Regions from separate parts of the Kitasatospora sp. NPDC085879 genome, predicted to be linked through region 3. Evidence: predicted binding sites of a transcription regulator. Region 3 holds the regulator's gene; each other region holds the start of a gene.
The links. Region 3 encodes HrcA, which represses chaperone genes, less so after heat shock. Its sites were predicted from a motif close to TTNGCACTCNGNNNNNCNGAGTGCNAA; they were not measured.

Region 1 (5,230 bases), on a different contig from region 3:
CAACGGCACCACCGCCACGCCCTCCCGGCGCACCGCGTCCAGCGCCATGCCCGGCAGCACCGCCACCCCCAGCCCGGCGGCCACCAGGCCGACCACCGCGGGGTAGTCGTCGGTCGCGAAGTCGATCCGGGGCTCGAAGCCCGCCTCCGCGCAGAGCTCCACCAGATGGCCGCGGCACTGCGGGCAGCCGGCGATCCACTGCTCGTCCGCCAGCTCCCCCACCCGCACCGGCCCGCCGTCCGGGCCCGCCAGGCGGTGGCCCGCCGGCACCAGCACCACCAGCGGATCGTCCAGCAGCGGCCGCACCACCAGGTCCGACCAGTCGGTGGCGGCCGCGGACGCCGCCGCCTCCAGCGTCGCCTCGGCCCGGGCCTCGCGTGTGGAGGCGTGCGGGGACGGCACCACGGCGGCGCCGCCCTGCGAGTCCGGGTACCGGAACGCCAGCGCCACCTCGCACTCCCCCGCCCGCAGCATCGCCGACGACGCCGGCGGCTCCGCCTCCTGCAGCGACACCCGCATCCCCGGGCCGGCCGCCCGGACCTGGGCCACCGCCTTCGGCACCAGCGTGGAGCTCGCCGTCGGGAACGAGACCAGGCGCACCCGGCCCGAGCGCAGGCCGGCGATCGCGGCGACCTCCTCCTCGGCGGCGGACAGGCCGGCCAGGATGCCTGAGGCGTGCTTCAGCAGCACCTCACCGGCCTCGCTGAGCTGCATGCCCTTCCCGGAGCGGACCACCAGCGGGGTGGCCACCGACTTCTCCAGGGCCTTCATCTGCTGGCTCACCGCGGGCTGGGTGCAGCCCAGCTCGCGCGCGGCGGCGGAGAAGGAGCCGGTGCGGGCGACGGCGCGGAGCACTCGGAGATGGCGGGCCTCGATCATGGCTCAGTTATAAGCCACCCTTTGACCCCGGCGGAACCGACGGAACCGACGAGGCGGGGGCAGGGGACCTGGGCCTGGGGCCGAGGAGGGCATCCCGCGCCCCGTGCCCCCGGGGCTCAGCCTCATGCCGGAGGCCCGGCCTCCCCGCCGTGGTGGGCGGGAGGGCCGGGCCTCCGGACGGGCTGACCCGGGGTCAGTGGGAGTGGCCGTGGCCGCCGTGCGAGTGGCCGTGACCGTTGTCGGCCTCCTCCTCCTTCTTCTCCACCACGAGGGTCTCGGTGGTGAGCAGCAGGGAGGCGATGGAGGCGGCGTTCTCCAGGGCGGAGCGGGTGACCTTGACCGGGTCGATGACGCCGGCCTTCAGCAGGTCGCCGTACTCGCCGGTGGCCGCGTTGTAGCCGAAGCCCGCGTCCAGCTCGGCGACCTTGTGGGTGATGACGTAGCCCTCGAGGCCGGCGTTCTGGGCGATCCAGCGCAGCGGCTCGGCGAGCGCCTTGCGGACGACCGCGACACCGGTGGCCTCGTCGCCGGACAGGCCGAGGCCGCCGTCGAGGACCTTGGCGGCGTGGACGAGCGAGGCGCCACCGCCGGCGACGATGCCCTCCTCGACCGCGGCGCGGGTCGCCGAGATGGCGTCCTCCAGGCGGTGCTTGCGCTCCTTGAGCTCCACCTCGGTGGCGGCGCCGACCTTGATGACGCAGACGCCGCCGGCCAGCTTGGCCAGGCGCTCCTGCAGCTTCTCGCGGTCCCAGTCGGAGTCGGTGGTGGCGATCTCGGCCTTGATCTGACCGACGCGGCCGGTCACGGCCTCCGAGTCGCCGGCACCGTCGACGAGGATGGTCTCGTCCTTGGTGACGGTGATGCGGCGGGCGCTGCCGAGCACGTCCAGGCCGGCCTGGTCGAGCTTGAGGCCGACCTCCTCGGAGATGACGGTCGCGCCGGTGAGGACCGCGATGTCACCGAGGATCGCCTTGCGGCGGTCGCCGAAGCCGGGGGCCTTGACGGCAACCGCGTTGAAGGTGCCGCGGATCTTGTTCACCACGAGGGTGGACAGCGCCTCGCCGTCGACGTCCTCGGCGATGATCAGCAGCGGGCGCGAGGCGCCGCCCTGCAGGATCTTCTCCAGCAGCGGGAGGAGCTCCTGGATGGAGGAGATCTTGCCCTGGTTGATCAGGATGTACGGGTCCTCGAGGACCGCCTCCTGACGCTCGGCGTCGGTCACGAAGTACGGCGACAGGTAGCCCTTGTCGAACTGCATGCCCTCGGTGAACTCGAGCTCCACGCCGAAGGTGTTGGACTCCTCGACGGTGATGACACCGTCCTTGCCGACCTTGTCGATCGCCTCGGCGATGAGCTCGCCGACCTGGGTGTCCTGCGCGGAGAGGGACGCGACGGCGGCGACGTCGTCCTTGCCCTCGATCTCGCGGGCCACCGAGAGCAGGTGCTCGGAGACGGCGGCGACGGCCTTGTCGATGCCCTTCTTCAGGGCGGCCGGGCCGGCGCCGGCGGCGACGTTGCGCAGGCCCTCGTTGACCAGGGCCTGGGCGAGCACGGTCGCGGTGGTGGTGCCGTCACCCGCGACGTCGTTGGTCTTGGTGGCCACCTCCTTGACGAGCTGCGCGCCGAGGTTCTCGTACGGGTCGTCGAGCTCGACCTCGCGGGCGATCGTCACACCGTCGTTGGTGATGGTGGGGGCGCCGAACTTCTTGTCGATGACGACGTTGCGGCCCTTGGGACCGATGGTCACCTTGACGGTGTCGGCCAGCTTGTTGACACCGCGCTCCAGCGAGCGGCGGGCGTCCTCGTCGAACTGCAGGATCTTCGCCATGTTCCCGTTTCCTCAGGGGTTGTGCGGATGGACCAACAGGCACGCCCCGGCCCGGGTCAGTGCTGACGCGGTTCCGGGGCGTGCTGTGAGGCTTACTTCTCGATGATGGCGAGAACGTCGCGAGCCGAGAGGACGAGGTACTCCTCGCCCTGGTACTTGACCTCGGTGCCGCCGTACTTGGAGTACAGGACGATGTCGCCGACGGCGACGTCGAGCGGCAGGCGCTGGCCATCCTCGAAGCGGCCCGGGCCGACGGCCAGGACGACGCCCTCCTGGGGCTTCTCCTTGGCGGTGTCCGGGATAACCAGGCCGGAGGCCGTGGTGGTCTCGGCGTCGAGCGGCTGGACCACGATGCGGTCCTCGAGCGGCTTGATGGCAACCTTGGTGCTGGTGGTCACGTCCGAGCTCCCCTTCGGAGATTACGGGGTTGTCTAACAGGGAAGGGCGATGTCCGCAGGCCTGCCGTCGCGGGGGTCAGGCGCGCTCCGTCGCGTTGGCACTCCCCTGGGGGGAGTGCCAGGAACGACCATAGGCCGCCGTTAGCACTCAGTCAACCAGAGTGCCAACGGAGTCGTCCGGTGTCCCCGGGTGCGGGTGAGTAGCCGTACTCATGTGCGACCGCGGCGGCGCCGGGACGATGGCGGCATGGCAGCGATCCGACCCTCCGTCACCCGTGACCTCCTGCACACCGCCTGGCTGCTCGCCGTCGAGACGGCGCTCGGCACCGCCGCGGTGTACGCCCTGATCGTCCTGCTGTTCGCGCTCGCCACGCCGGGCAGCGGCGCCGGGGTGGTGGCACTGTGCGCGGCGCTGCTCGTGGCCGCGGTCGCGATGCCGCTCGCGGCGGTCGCGGTCACCGTGCGCCGCGGGTACCGGATCGCGCCGGTCGCGCTGGTGGGCGTCGGACCGGTGCTGGTGGCGGGTGCGCTCACCGCTCTCGGCCACTGAGCGGCGGCCGCGCCGCGGGGCCGGGGAGAATGGCCGGGTGGAGATCGAATCGTTCCGGGCGCTGCTGACCGACCAGGGGCGGGCACTGCTCGCCGAGCTGCGGGAGTTCACCCCGGACCAGGAGCTGGCCCTGGCCACCCGGCTGCGCCGCGACCACCCGGTGGAGCTGGTGCGCGCGGCCTTCGAGCAGGCGCGGCTGCGGCAGCGGGCGCGGGCCAAGTTCGGCGCGGACGCCGACGTCATGTACTTCACGCCGGACGGCGTCGAGCAGGCGACCCGGCGCAGTGTCGCCGAGTGGCGGGCGGCCCGGTTCTCGGGGCTGGGGGTGCGGCGGCTGGCGGACCTGTGCTGCGGCATCGGCGGGGACGCGATCGCGCTGGCCCGGGCCGGGGTGTCGGTGCTGGCGGTGGACCGGTCCCCGCTGACCTGCGCGGTGGCGGAGGCCAACGCGGCGGCACTGGGCCTCGCCGACCGGGTGGAGGTGCGCTGCGCGGACGTCATGGAGGTGGACACCGCCGGGTTCGACGCGGTGTTCACCGATCCTGCGCGGCGCACCGCCCGCGGGCGGGTCTTCGACCCGGAGGCGTACTCGCCGCCGCTGTCCTGGGCGCTGGAGGCGGCGCGGAGCACCCCGTTCGGGGCGCTGAAGGTCGCCCCGGGGATTCCGCACGAGCTGGTGCCGGAGGACGCGGAGGCGGAGTGGGTCTCCGACCACGGCGAGGTGAAGGAGGCGGTGATCTGGTTCGGCACCGGGGCCGAGGCGCCGTACCGGGCGACCGTGCTGCCGGGCGGCGGCAGCCTGGCGGGCACCGGCGACCGGGCCGAGGCCGGCCCGGTGGGGCGCTACCTGTACGAGCCGGACGGCGCGGTGATCCGGGCCGGGCTGGTGGCTGACGTGGCGCGCAGCGTGGGCGGCCGGCTGGTCGACCCGCAGATCGCGTACGTCACGGCGGACGAGCTGGTGCCGACCGCCTTCGCCCACGCGTACGAGATCGGCGAGGTGCAGCCGTACAACGTGAAGCGGCTGAAGGCGCTGCTGCGGGAGCGCGGGGCCGGCACCGTGGTGATCAAGAAGCGCGGGATCGCGATCACCCCGGAGGAGCTGCGGCGGCAGTTGAAGCCGAGCGGGCCGCACGAGGTGACGGTGATTCTGAGCCGGACGGACAACGGTCCGCTGATGATGCTGGGTCAGCCGGCCGCGATGTAGTCCTCCAGGCGGCCGACGGCGAAGCCCTGCTCCTGGATGCGGCTGAGGAGTTCGCCGAACATCTTGGTCATCGTCTCGCCCTTGAGGTCCTTGGGGCCGCGGAAGTGGGCGAGGATGATGTCGCCGGGGCGGAGCTTCTTGTCGGCGGCCTGGTACTGCATGTCGTGGATCTGCATGGACTCGCGCCAGAGCACCACCGCGCGGGGGCCGCACTCGCGGACGGCGGTGTTGAGGGCGGGGGTGTGCGCGCCGTCGCCGTACGGCGGGCGGAACAGCAGCGGCGGGGTGCCGTACTGCTGGGTGAGCGCGGACTGGGCGTCGCAGACCTCGGCCTTCTGGCGGTCCGCGGAGAGCTTGCTCATCGCCGG
Region 2 (5,230 bases), on a different contig from region 3:
GGGCCGGCTTCAAGTCCTGCGTGTTCATCCCGCACGACCTGGAGCAGGGCAAGATCGTCATGGCCGGCGTGTACGGCGGCGCCCTGATCGGCATCGACGGCAACTACGACGACGTGAACCGCTTCTGCTCCGAGCTGATCGGCGACCCGGCCGGCGAGGGCTGGGGCTTCGTCAACGTCAACCTCCGCCCGTACTACGGCGAGGGTTCCAAGACGCTGGCCTTCGAGATCTGCGAGCAGCTCGGCTGGCGGCTGCCCGAGCAGATCGTGATCCCGATCGCCTCCGGCTCGCAGCTCACCAAGATCGACAAGGGCCTGCAGGAACTGATCAAGCTCGGCCTGGTCGAGGACCGCCCGTACAAGATCTTCGGCGCCCAGGCCGAGGGCTGCTCCCCGATCTCCGCCGCCTTCAAGGCCGGCCACGACGTGATCCGCCCGGTCAAGCCGCAGACCATCGCCAAGTCCCTGGCGATCGGCAACCCGGCCGACGGCCCGTACGTGCTCGACATCGCCCGCCGCACCGGCGGTGCGGTCGAGGACGTCACCGACGCCGAGGTGGTGGCCGCCATCAAGCTGCTGGCGCGCACCGAGGGCATCTTCGCCGAGACCGCCGGCGGCGTGACCGTCGGCGTCCTGAAGAAGCTGGTCGAGACCGGGCAGCTGGACCCGTCGAAGGAGACCGTGGCCATCAACACCGGCGACGGCCTGAAGACCCTCGACGCGGTCGCCGACTCCGGCCTGACCGCCACCATCCGCCCGACGCTGGAGTCCTTCCGCGCCGCCGGCCTCGCCTGAGCAGCCAACCCCTTCCGCCAAGGAGCACGCCCATGAGCGCCACCGTCCGCATCCCGACCATCCTGCGCACCTACACCGGCGGTGCGGCCGAGGTGACCGCCGAGGGCGACACCCTGGCCGCCGTCGTGGCCGACCTGGAGCAGAACCACACCGGCATCTCCGCCCGCATCCTGGACGACGCCGGCAAGCTCCGCCGCTTCGTCAACGTCTACGTGAACGACGACGACGTGCGCTTCGCCGAGGGCCTGGAGACGGCGATCAAGGACGGCGCCACGGTGTCGATCATCCCCGCGGTGGCCGGCGGCTGCTGAGCCCCGCACCCTGCCCGCGGCGAGCCGCCGCCGGGACCGGAATCCTATTTTCCGGTCCGGCGGCGGCTCTCGCCGTGTCGGGTGGAAAAAGCACCGCCTGACGGGGAGTAGAGTTCGGGGCGGTGGCAGTGCTCCCCTCCGCGCCGCCCATTCTGATCAGCGGTAATACCAGGAATGGCGCACCCCGGCCCGGGCGGCTGGATCGTGTGCGCAAGGCTCTGGCGCCGATCGTCGGCCACGTCCGCCCGCTGAGACGGGAAGCGGACGGCACGGGAGCGAACCTGTCAGGCAAGTGTCAGAATTCCTGCGGCAATATGTCGTTTTCTGCCCGTTATGTCCGGCGTGAAATGCCGAGATCGGGCACTTTCATCCCGTCATATCCCTTGGTGCAGCCCGGGATTTCCCCGAAGTTGACCCTGTTGCACAGGGCACCTGTCCGGATACATTCAGCCGCGGTCGACGCATTCACCCGTCCGTCGGGCCCGTACCGGGGCCCCGGGCGGTGGTCTGCGGCGTGCACGGCTGTGCCCAGGGGGGGTTCCCTCGGGCCGGCCCACCGGACCTGGGCCCGCAAAGACTGCGGACCCGTGAATGGCCAGCACAGCACAAGGGGAGTTCGGAATGGCTCAGGGCACCGTCAAGTGGTTCAACGCGGAGAAGGGCTACGGCTTCATCGCGGTCGACGGTGGTGCGGACGTGTTCGTCCACTACAGCGCGATCCAGATGGACGGCTACCGCACCCTCGAGGAGGGCCAGCGGGTCGAGTTCGAGATCTCCCAGGGGCAGAAGGGGCCGCAGGCGGACATGGTTCGCGCCGCTGCGGGCTGACCTTCGACCTGCGGAGCCCTCGGCTCGTCACGAGCTGGTCGGCGACTTTCTTCGCGCCAGGCCCGTACGACACGTCGTACGGGCCTGCGTCATGTCCGGAACCGGTGCGGCCGTTCCGCCGGGACACGGCGATCGGGCTTGCACTCGCCACCCGTGAGTGCTAATCATTGGCGTTAGCACTCACAGCTTGAGAGTGACAAGCGGACCGGGTCGGTGAGGCCCCGTCGAGCGGTAGGGGAAAGGACCCCCGCTCACAGGGCCGTCCGTCGCGGGCACCTCTGGTCCGAGCAGTCGACCGTGTCCCGGAGGACCACTTCAGATGGCCAAGATCATCGCTTTTGATGAGGAAGCTCGCCGCGGCCTTGAGCGCGGCATGAACCAGCTTGCCGACGCCGTCAAGGTCACGCTCGGCCCCAAGGGCCGCAACGTCGTCCTTGAGAAGAAGTGGGGCGCCCCCACGATCACCAACGACGGTGTCTCCATCGCCAAGGAGATCGAGCTCGAGGACCCGTACGAGAAGATCGGCGCGGAGCTCGTCAAGGAGGTCGCCAAGAAGACCGACGACGTCGCGGGTGACGGCACCACCACCGCCACCGTGCTCGCCCAGGCGCTCGTCCGCGAGGGTCTGCGCAACGTCGCCGCCGGCGCCAACCCGATGGCCCTGAAGCGCGGCATCGAGAAGGCCGTCTCGGCCGTCTCCGACCAGCTGCTCGCCCAGGCCAAGGACGTGGAGACCAAGGAGCAGATCGCCTCCACCGCCTCCATCTCGGCCGCCGACACCCAGATCGGCGAGCTCATCGCCGAGGCCATGGACAAGGTCGGCAAGGAAGGCGTCATCACCGTCGAGGAGAGCAACACCTTCGGTCTGGAGCTCGAGCTCACCGAGGGCATGCGCTTCGACAAGGGCTACATCTCCGCGTACTTCGCCACCGACCTGGAGCGCATGGAGACCAGCTTCGAGGACCCGTACATCCTCATCGCCAACTCCAAGATCTCCTCGGTCAAGGACCTCCTCCCGCTGCTGGAGAAGGTCATGCAGAGCGGCAAGCCGCTCGTCATCATCGCCGAGGACGTCGAGGGCGAGGCCCTGTCGACCCTGGTCGTGAACAAGATCCGCGGCACCTTCAAGTCCGTCGCCGTCAAGGCCCCGGGCTTCGGCGACCGCCGCAAGGCCATGCTCGGCGACATCGCCATCCTCACCGGCGGCACCGTCATCTCCGAGGAGGTCGGCCTCAAGCTGGAGAACGCGGGCCTCGACCTGCTGGGCACCGCCCGCAAGGTGGTCATCACCAAGGACGAGACCACCATCGTCGACGGTGGCGGCGACAGCGACCAGGTCGCCGGCCGCGTGAACCAGATCCGCGCCGAGATCGAGAACAGCGACTCGGACTACGACCGCGAGAAGCTCCAGGAGCGCCTCGCCAAGCTGGCCGGCGGCGTGGCCGTCATCAAGGCCGGCGCGGCCACCGAGGTCGAGCTCAAGGAGCGCAAGCACCGCATCGAGGACGCCGTCCGCAACGCGAAGGCCGCCGTCGAGGAGGGCATCGTCGCCGGTGGTGGCGTCGCGCTGCTGCAGGCCGGTGTCGCGTTCGACAAGCTGGAGCTCGAGGGCGACGAGGCCACCGGTGCCAACATCGTCCGCGTGGCGCTCGAGGCCCCGATCAAGCAGATCGCGACCAACGCCGGCCTCGAGGGCGGCGTCGTGGTGGAGAAGGTGCGCAACCTCCCCGCCGGCCACGGCCTGAACGCCGCGACCAACGAGTACGTCGACCTCATCGCCGCGGGCATCATCGACCCGGCCAAGGTCACCCGCTCCGCGCTGCAGAACGCCGCCTCCATCGCGGCGCTCTTCCTCACCACCGAGGCCGTCATCGCCGACAAGCCGGAGAAGGCCTCCGCGGCCGCCGGCGGCGGCATGCCGGGCGGTGACATGGACTTCTGATCCTCCCGAGGATCAGCGGACCAGGAACGCTCTGCGAGGGCGGTCTCCCCACACGGGGAGGCCGCCCTCGCGGCATTCCCGCACCGCTCACTCGTTCGTGGGACGCTGAGCCCATGACGGAATGGGGCACCTCGGACGGTCCGTACAGTGACGACCACGAGCGTCGAACGGGAGACAGGAGGTCGGCGGTGACTGCGATGTCGGTCGAGCCGGGGCGTCAGTGGGACTACCTGCTGAACACCTGGCTGGAGCTGGACGTCCCCGAGGGCTGGCGCGCGGAGATCGACGAGGGGGAGATCCGCTTGGTGCCGCCGCCCAACGTGGGCCACAACGTGATTGCCGGAAAGGTGCACCGGGCGCTGCTCGCGTGCCTGCCGCCCGAGGTGGGCGTCTACCAGACCCTGGGCACGGAGATCGTCCCGCTGGAGAAGCTGTACGTGCCCGACCTGGTGGTGGTGGACGATGCGCGCCTGGTGGAGCAGGAGGCGTCGATCGATGCGTCCGGCCTGCTGATGGCGGTGGAGATCACCTCGAAGCGGACCGCCCGGCTCGACCGCACCAAGAAGCTCTGGGCGTACGGCCACGCGCCCGTCCCGATCTTCCTGCTGGTCGACCGCTTCGACGAGGAAGGGCCGACGGTCACGCTGTTCTCCGAACCGGATCAGGGGCGGTACCAGCGGGGTGTCCGCACGCCCTTCGGGCAGCCGGTCGCGTTGCCCGCGCCGTTCGCGATCGAGCTGAGCACGGAAGGGTTCCCGGCCGCCAAGTGACCTGCGGGAGAATGGGCGGATGGCCAGCTCTGAGATCGAAGCCGCCCTGCACGGCGCCCGTGCACTGATCCTCGCCGACCTGACCGCCCGGGACGTGGCGGACGCCGCGGTGGTGTCGCTGGTGGAGGACGCCGTGACGCACCGGCGGTGGTGGCTCGAGCAGTGGCCGGACGGCACCGAGTTCGTGCTCGGGCTGGTCGCCCAGGACGTGCAGGACGCGCTGCTGGAGGCGTACGGGCGCTGGCCGCTGTGCGCCGACTGCGCCGCCGAGGACGATCCGCACGCGCTCAGCGTGGAGCCGGAACTCGGCCCCGACCCGCACTGGGTGTGCGGCAAGCGCGGCGTGGTGGTGGCCCCGGTCGGAGAGCTGTCGTGATCCTCGTCGACCCGCCCAGCTGGCCCGGCCACGGGAAGTTCTGGTCGCACCTGGTCAGCGACGTCAGCTACGAGGAACTGCACGCCTTCGCCGCGGAGCTGGGCGCGCCCGCCCGCGGCTTCGAGCGCGACCACTACGACATACCGGCGGACTGGTACGAGCGGGCCGTGGCCCTCGGCGCCCGGCCGGTCGGCAGCAAGGAGCTGGTC
Region 3 (5,230 bases):
CCTGATGGTCCGCGACTGGCCTCAGCGCCCGTTGAAGGCGTCCTTGAGGCGGGAGAAGAGGCCCTGCTGGCCCGGTGCGAACTGGCCGGACGGACGCTCCTCGCCGCGCAGCACGGCGAGCCGCCGCAGCAGGTCCTCCTGCTCGGGGTCGAGCTTGACCGGCGTCTGCACCTCGACATGCACTATCAGGTCGCCCCGGCCGCCGCCCCGCAGGTGCGTGATGCCGCGGCCATGCAGCGGGATGGACTGTCCGGACTGGGTGCCGGGCCGGATGTCGACCTCCTCCAGCCCGTCCAGGGTCTGCAGCGGCACCTGGGTGCCGAGTGCGGCGGCGGTCATCGGGATGGTGACCGTGCAGTGCAGGTCGTCGCCGCGGCGCTGGAAGACCGCGTGGCTGGTCTCGGCGATCTCGACGTACAGGTCGCCGGCCGGGCCGCCGCCGGGGCCGACCTCGCCCTCGCCGGCCAGCTGGATGCGGGTGCCGTTGTCGACACCGGCGGGGATCTTGACGGTGAGGTTGCGGCGGGCGCGGACGCGGCCGTCGCCGGCGCACTCCGGGCAGGGGGTGGGCACGACGGTGCCGAAGCCCTGGCACTGCGGGCAGGGGCGGGAGGTCATGACCTGGCCCAGGAAGGACCGGGTGACCTGGGAGACCTCGCCCTTGCCGCGGCACATGTCACAGGTCTGCGCGGAGGTGCCGGGTGCGGCGCCCTCGCCGGAGCAGGTGGTGCAGGTGACGGCGGTGTCGACCTGGAGTTCCTTGGTGGTGCCGAAGGCGGCCTCCTCCAGGGTGATCTCCAGGCGGATCATGGCGTCCTGGCCGCGGCGGGTCCGCGAGCGCGGGCCGCGCTGGCCGCCGGCGGCGCCGAAGAAGGCGTCCATGATGTCGGAGAAGCCGAAGCCCGCGGCGCCGAAGCCGCCCGCACCCGCGCCGCCGCCGTTCGGCGAGAGCGGGTCGCCGCCGAGGTCGTAGACCTGCCGCTTGGCGGGGTCGGAGAGCACCTCGTAGGCGGCGTTGATCTCCTTGAACCGCTCCTGGGTCTTCGGGTCCGGGTTGACGTCCGGGTGCAGTTCGCGCGCGAGGCGCCGGAACGCCTTCTTGATCTCGTCCTGCCCCGCATCCCGTCGGACGCCGAGTACCGCGTAGTAGTCCGTGGCCACCAAATGCTCCGCTTGTTCCGCTTCTGGAAGTGTGCTTGCGTCCGACCGGCTGCGCTGCTGGCGCAGCGCGCTGTTACGACTCGGCCAGGATCTGACCCACGTACCGTGCCACCGCTCGCACCGCCCCCATTGTGCCCGGGTAATCCATCCGGGTCGGACCGATCACACCCAGCTTTGCCACGCTCTGGTCGCCCGAACCGTAACCGACGGAGACGACGGACGTGGAATTGAGGCCCTCGTAGTCGTTTTCGCGCCCGATCCGGACCGTCATCCCGGACTCCGCGGTCTCACCCAGCAGGCGCAGCAGCACGACCTGTTCCTCCAGTGCCTCCAGCACCGGCTGGATGGTCAGCGGGAAGTCGTGGCCGAAGCGGGTCAGGTTGGCCGTACCGGCCAGCATGATGCGCTCCTCGTTCTGCTCGGCGAGGGTCTCGAAGAGGGTGGCGAGCACGGTGGAGACGGTGGGCCGGTCGCCCTGCTCGAAGGCGCTCGGCAGGTCCTCCAGCACCACGGGGACGTCGGGCAGCCGGCGGCCGGCGGCCATGCTGTTGAGCTTGGCGCGCAGGTCGGCCAGGACGGTCTCGCCGACCGTGCCGGGGCAGTCGACGATGCGCTGCTCCACCCGTCCGGTGTTGGTGATCAGGACGAGCATCACCTTCGTGGGTGCCAGCGCGACGAGTTCGACGTGCCGCACGGTGGAGCGGGTCAGCGAGGGGTACTGCACCACGGCGACCTGCCGGGTGAGCTGGGCGAGCAGCCGGACGGTGCGGGCCACGACGTCGTCGAGGTCGACGGCGCCCTCCAGGAAGTGCCGGATCGCACGGCGCTCGGGGGCGGTCATCGGCTTGACCTCGGCGAGCCGGTCGACGAACAGCCGGTAGCCCTTGTCGGTGGGGATCCGGCCGGCGCTGGTGTGCGGCTGGTGGATGAAGCCGTCCTCCTCCAGCGCGGCCATGTCGTTGCGGACCGTCGCCGGGGAGACGCCGAGGTTGTGCCGCTCGACGAGGGCCTTGGAGCCGACCGGCTCCTCGGTGCCCACGTAGTCCTGGACGATCGCGCGCAGCACGGCGAGCCGGCGCTCGTCGAGCGGGCGGACGCCGGCACGCGTGTCGATGAGACGCTCGTCCCTGCGCTCGTTGACCACGGGGCACGCACCTCCGTCTTCGCCCGTTGGACCTGGTGACCGATTCGTTCCTTGGCACTCTGGAAGGCAGAGTGCCAGAACCGTACCTGCCAGTGTAAGGCCCACCCCCGACGGCAGGAACGGGCCTCCCACGTGATCCTCGACCGATCTCCGGGCCGCGGGCGGTGCCCCGTGCGTCGGCGAGTGGCAGCATCGAAAGCGAGCGAGCTACCGAAGGAGCAGCGATGTCGTCGACACGGCAGCACTCCCGCTTCGCACCGGACCGCGGCCTGACCGGCCGGATGGTCACGACGATGTTCCTGATCGGCCTGGTCTACGTGGGGTTCACCGGGCTGCTGATCGTCCTGCTGCGCGGCGCCTGGCCGCTGATCCTGCTGGTGTCGGGCGGGCTGTTCGTCGCGCAGTTCTGGTTCAGTGACAAGATCACCGAGAAGGCGATGGGCGCCCGTCCGGCATCGCCGGAGGAGTACCCGCAGCTGCACGGCACGATCGACCGGCTGTGCGCGCTGGCCGACATGCCGAAGCCACGGGTGGCGGTGGCGCGGAACGACATGCCGAACGCCTTCGCCACCGGCCGCAAGCCGGAGAAGGCCGTGGTGTGCGTGACCACCGGACTGCTGCGCCGGCTGGAGCCGGAGGAGCTGGAGGGCGTCCTGGCGCACGAGCTGTCGCACGTCGCGCACCGGGACGTGGCGGTCATGACGGTGGCTGGCTTCCTCGGCGTGCTGGCCGGCGTGATGACCCGGATCGCCCTGTACGGCGGGTTCCTGGGCAACAACCGCAACAGCAGCGACCCGAACACGGCGATCGCACTGGTGATCGTGCCGCTGGTCAGCATGGTGGTGTACGCGCTGAGCTTCCTGCTCACCCGGATGCTGTCGCGCTACCGGGAGCTGGCGGCGGACCGCTCGGCGGCCCAGCTGACCGGCCGGCCGAGCGCGCTGGCCTCGGCGCTGACCAAGGTGACGGGGCAGATCTCCGCCATCCCGACCGAGGACCTGCGCAAGGCGCAGCCGTACAACGCCTTCTACTTCGCGCCGGCGCTGAACGCGCGGGAGGCCGCGAGCCAGCTCCTCTCCACCCACCCCTCGCTGGAGAAGCGGCTGGAGCAGCTGGCGCGGATCTCCGCCGAGCTCGGCCGCTGACCGGCCGGGAGAGGACCGCACATGGGATTCCTGGACGCGCTGCTGGGCCGGAGCAAGCCGGTGAAGCCGGATCTGGACCAGCTGTTCGGCATTCCGTCGGCCGCGCTGACGCTTCAGGCGGCGGCCGGGTTCTTGCCGACGGGGCTGGGCTCGGTCTGCTTCGCCGCGGTCGAGGGCGGGGCCTTCGAGGAGGTCAAGCAGCAGGTCCGGGCGCTGCTGGACGCGGACACCGACCGCGGCGGCGTCCCAGTGGAGGCGTCCCGGGACGACTACGGCTACTCCTGGCTGCTCGCCCGGCACACCCCCGAGGAGCTGCCGGACCTGGTGAACGACCTGCACGCGGTCAACAGCGAGCTGGAGGCGAACGGCTTCGGCCCGCAGCTGCTCTGCTCGCTGGTCGGCTTCAAGGACACCGAGGGGCGCTCGCTGGCGCTGGTCTACCTCTACAAGCGGGGCACCTTCTATCCGTTCGCGCCGATGCCGGGCGGCGGCGAGAAGCGGAACAGCCCGCTGGAGCTCCAGGTGAAGGCGATGCTCGGGGACGACCTGCGGCTGGAGTCGGACCTGTCGCGGTGGTTCCCGGTCTGGGGTGCGCCCGGGCTGTAGGGCGTGCGGGCTGCGCGGGGGCGCGGGCGGGGGTTCGGCACGCCGTACGCCGGACGGGCGATGACCGGGTGTCGGGCTCGTAGACTCCCGTCCATGCGCAGCAGGCAGTACGGCCCCGATCTGACCCCGCCGTGGAAGCGGCAGCAGCCGGCCCCCGAGGTGCCGGCCGAGCGGGACCTCGTGGTGGAGGAGGCGGCGACCGGCTTCTGCGGGGCGGTGGTGCGCTGTGAGAAGACCGCGGAGGGGCCGACCGTCACCCTGGAGGACCGGTTCGGCAAGCACCGGGTGTTCCCGCTGGTGCCGCGCGGCTTCCTGCTGGAGGGGCGGGTGGTGACGCTGGTCCGTCCCGCGGCGGCGGCCCCCGCCGCCGGGCCGCGGCTGACCGCCTCCGGCTCGGTCGCGGTGCCGGGCGCCCGGGCCCGGGTGGCCCGGGAGTCGCGGATCTACGTGGAGGGGCGGCACGACGCGGAGCTCGTCGAGCGGGTCTGGGGCGACGACCTGCGGGTCGAGGGCGTGGTCGTGGAGTACCTGGAGGGCGTGGACGACCTGCCGGCCGTCGTCGCGGAGTTCGCGCCGGGCCCGGGGCGCCGGCTCGGGGTGCTGGTCGACCACCTGCTGCCGGGCACCAAGGAGCACCGGATCGCGGAGCGGGTCTCCGGCGACTCGGTGCTGGTGGTGGGCCACCCGTACATCGACGTGTGGCAGGCGGTGAAGCCGGCCTCGGTGGGCATCGCGGCGTGGCCCGAGGTGCCGCGCGGCGAGGTCTGGAAGGAGGGCGTCTGCCGCCGGCTGGGCTGGCCGGTGGACCCGCCCTCGGCCTGGCGCCGCATCCTCGGCTCGGTGCGCTCCTACCGGGACGTCGACCCGGCCCTGCTGGGCCGGGTCGAGGAGCTGATCGACTTCGTGACGGCGGTCGACTGACCCCGGGGCTCAGTCCACCAGGTCGCGGACGACCGCGTCGGCCAGGAGGCGTCCGCGCAGGGTGAGGGCGGCGCGGCCGTCGGCGTGCGCGGCGGGGTCGAGCAGGCCCTCCTCCAGGGCGCGCAGTGCGGCCTTGCGGCCGTCCTCGGTGAGCAGGTCGAGCGGGCAGCCGTCGACCAGCCGGAGCTCCAGCAGGATGCGCTCGACCCGGCGGTCCTCCGCGGCGAGCACCTCCCGGCCGAGCGCCGGGGTG

Region 1: groES (co-chaperone GroES) is a predicted target of HrcA. The motif match lies at 3,247-3,273, and genes of this name have one in related genera.
Region 2: groL (chaperonin GroEL) is a predicted target of HrcA. The motif match lies at 2,071-2,097, and genes of this name have one in related genera.

The regions. Positions count from the first base shown of each region.
Region 1 covers NZ_JBFBJZ010000022.1:78,329-83,558, forward strand. Annotated here, with positions in the region: gene AB0P35_RS18625 (LysR family transcriptional regulator) at 1-879, opposite strand, end outside; gene groL (chaperonin GroEL) at 1,073-2,707, opposite strand; gene groES (co-chaperone GroES) at 2,800-3,105, opposite strand; gene AB0P35_RS18640 (hypothetical protein) at 3,353-3,655, shown strand; gene AB0P35_RS18645 (class I SAM-dependent methyltransferase) at 3,693-4,862, shown strand; gene AB0P35_RS18650 (polysaccharide deacetylase family protein) at 4,844-5,230, opposite strand, start outside.
Region 2 covers NZ_JBFBJZ010000007.1:74,282-79,511, forward strand. Annotated here, with positions in the region: gene thrC (threonine synthase) at 1-794, shown strand, start outside; gene AB0P35_RS07870 (MoaD/ThiS family protein) at 827-1,105, shown strand; gene AB0P35_RS07875 (cold-shock protein) at 1,727-1,933, shown strand; gene groL (chaperonin GroEL) at 2,253-3,875, shown strand; gene AB0P35_RS07885 (Uma2 family endonuclease) at 4,073-4,645, shown strand; gene AB0P35_RS07890 (hypothetical protein) at 4,665-5,021, shown strand; gene AB0P35_RS07895 (DUF4031 domain-containing protein) at 5,018-5,230, shown strand, end outside.
Region 3 covers NZ_JBFBJZ010000015.1:56,951-62,180, forward strand. Annotated here, with positions in the region: gene dnaJ (molecular chaperone DnaJ) at 22-1,161, opposite strand; gene hrcA (heat-inducible transcriptional repressor HrcA) at 1,235-2,275, opposite strand; gene htpX (zinc metalloprotease HtpX) at 2,530-3,450, shown strand; gene AB0P35_RS14310 (hypothetical protein) at 3,472-4,056, shown strand; gene AB0P35_RS14315 (DUF3097 domain-containing protein) at 4,150-4,977, shown strand; gene hemW (radical SAM family heme chaperone HemW) at 4,987-5,230, opposite strand, start outside.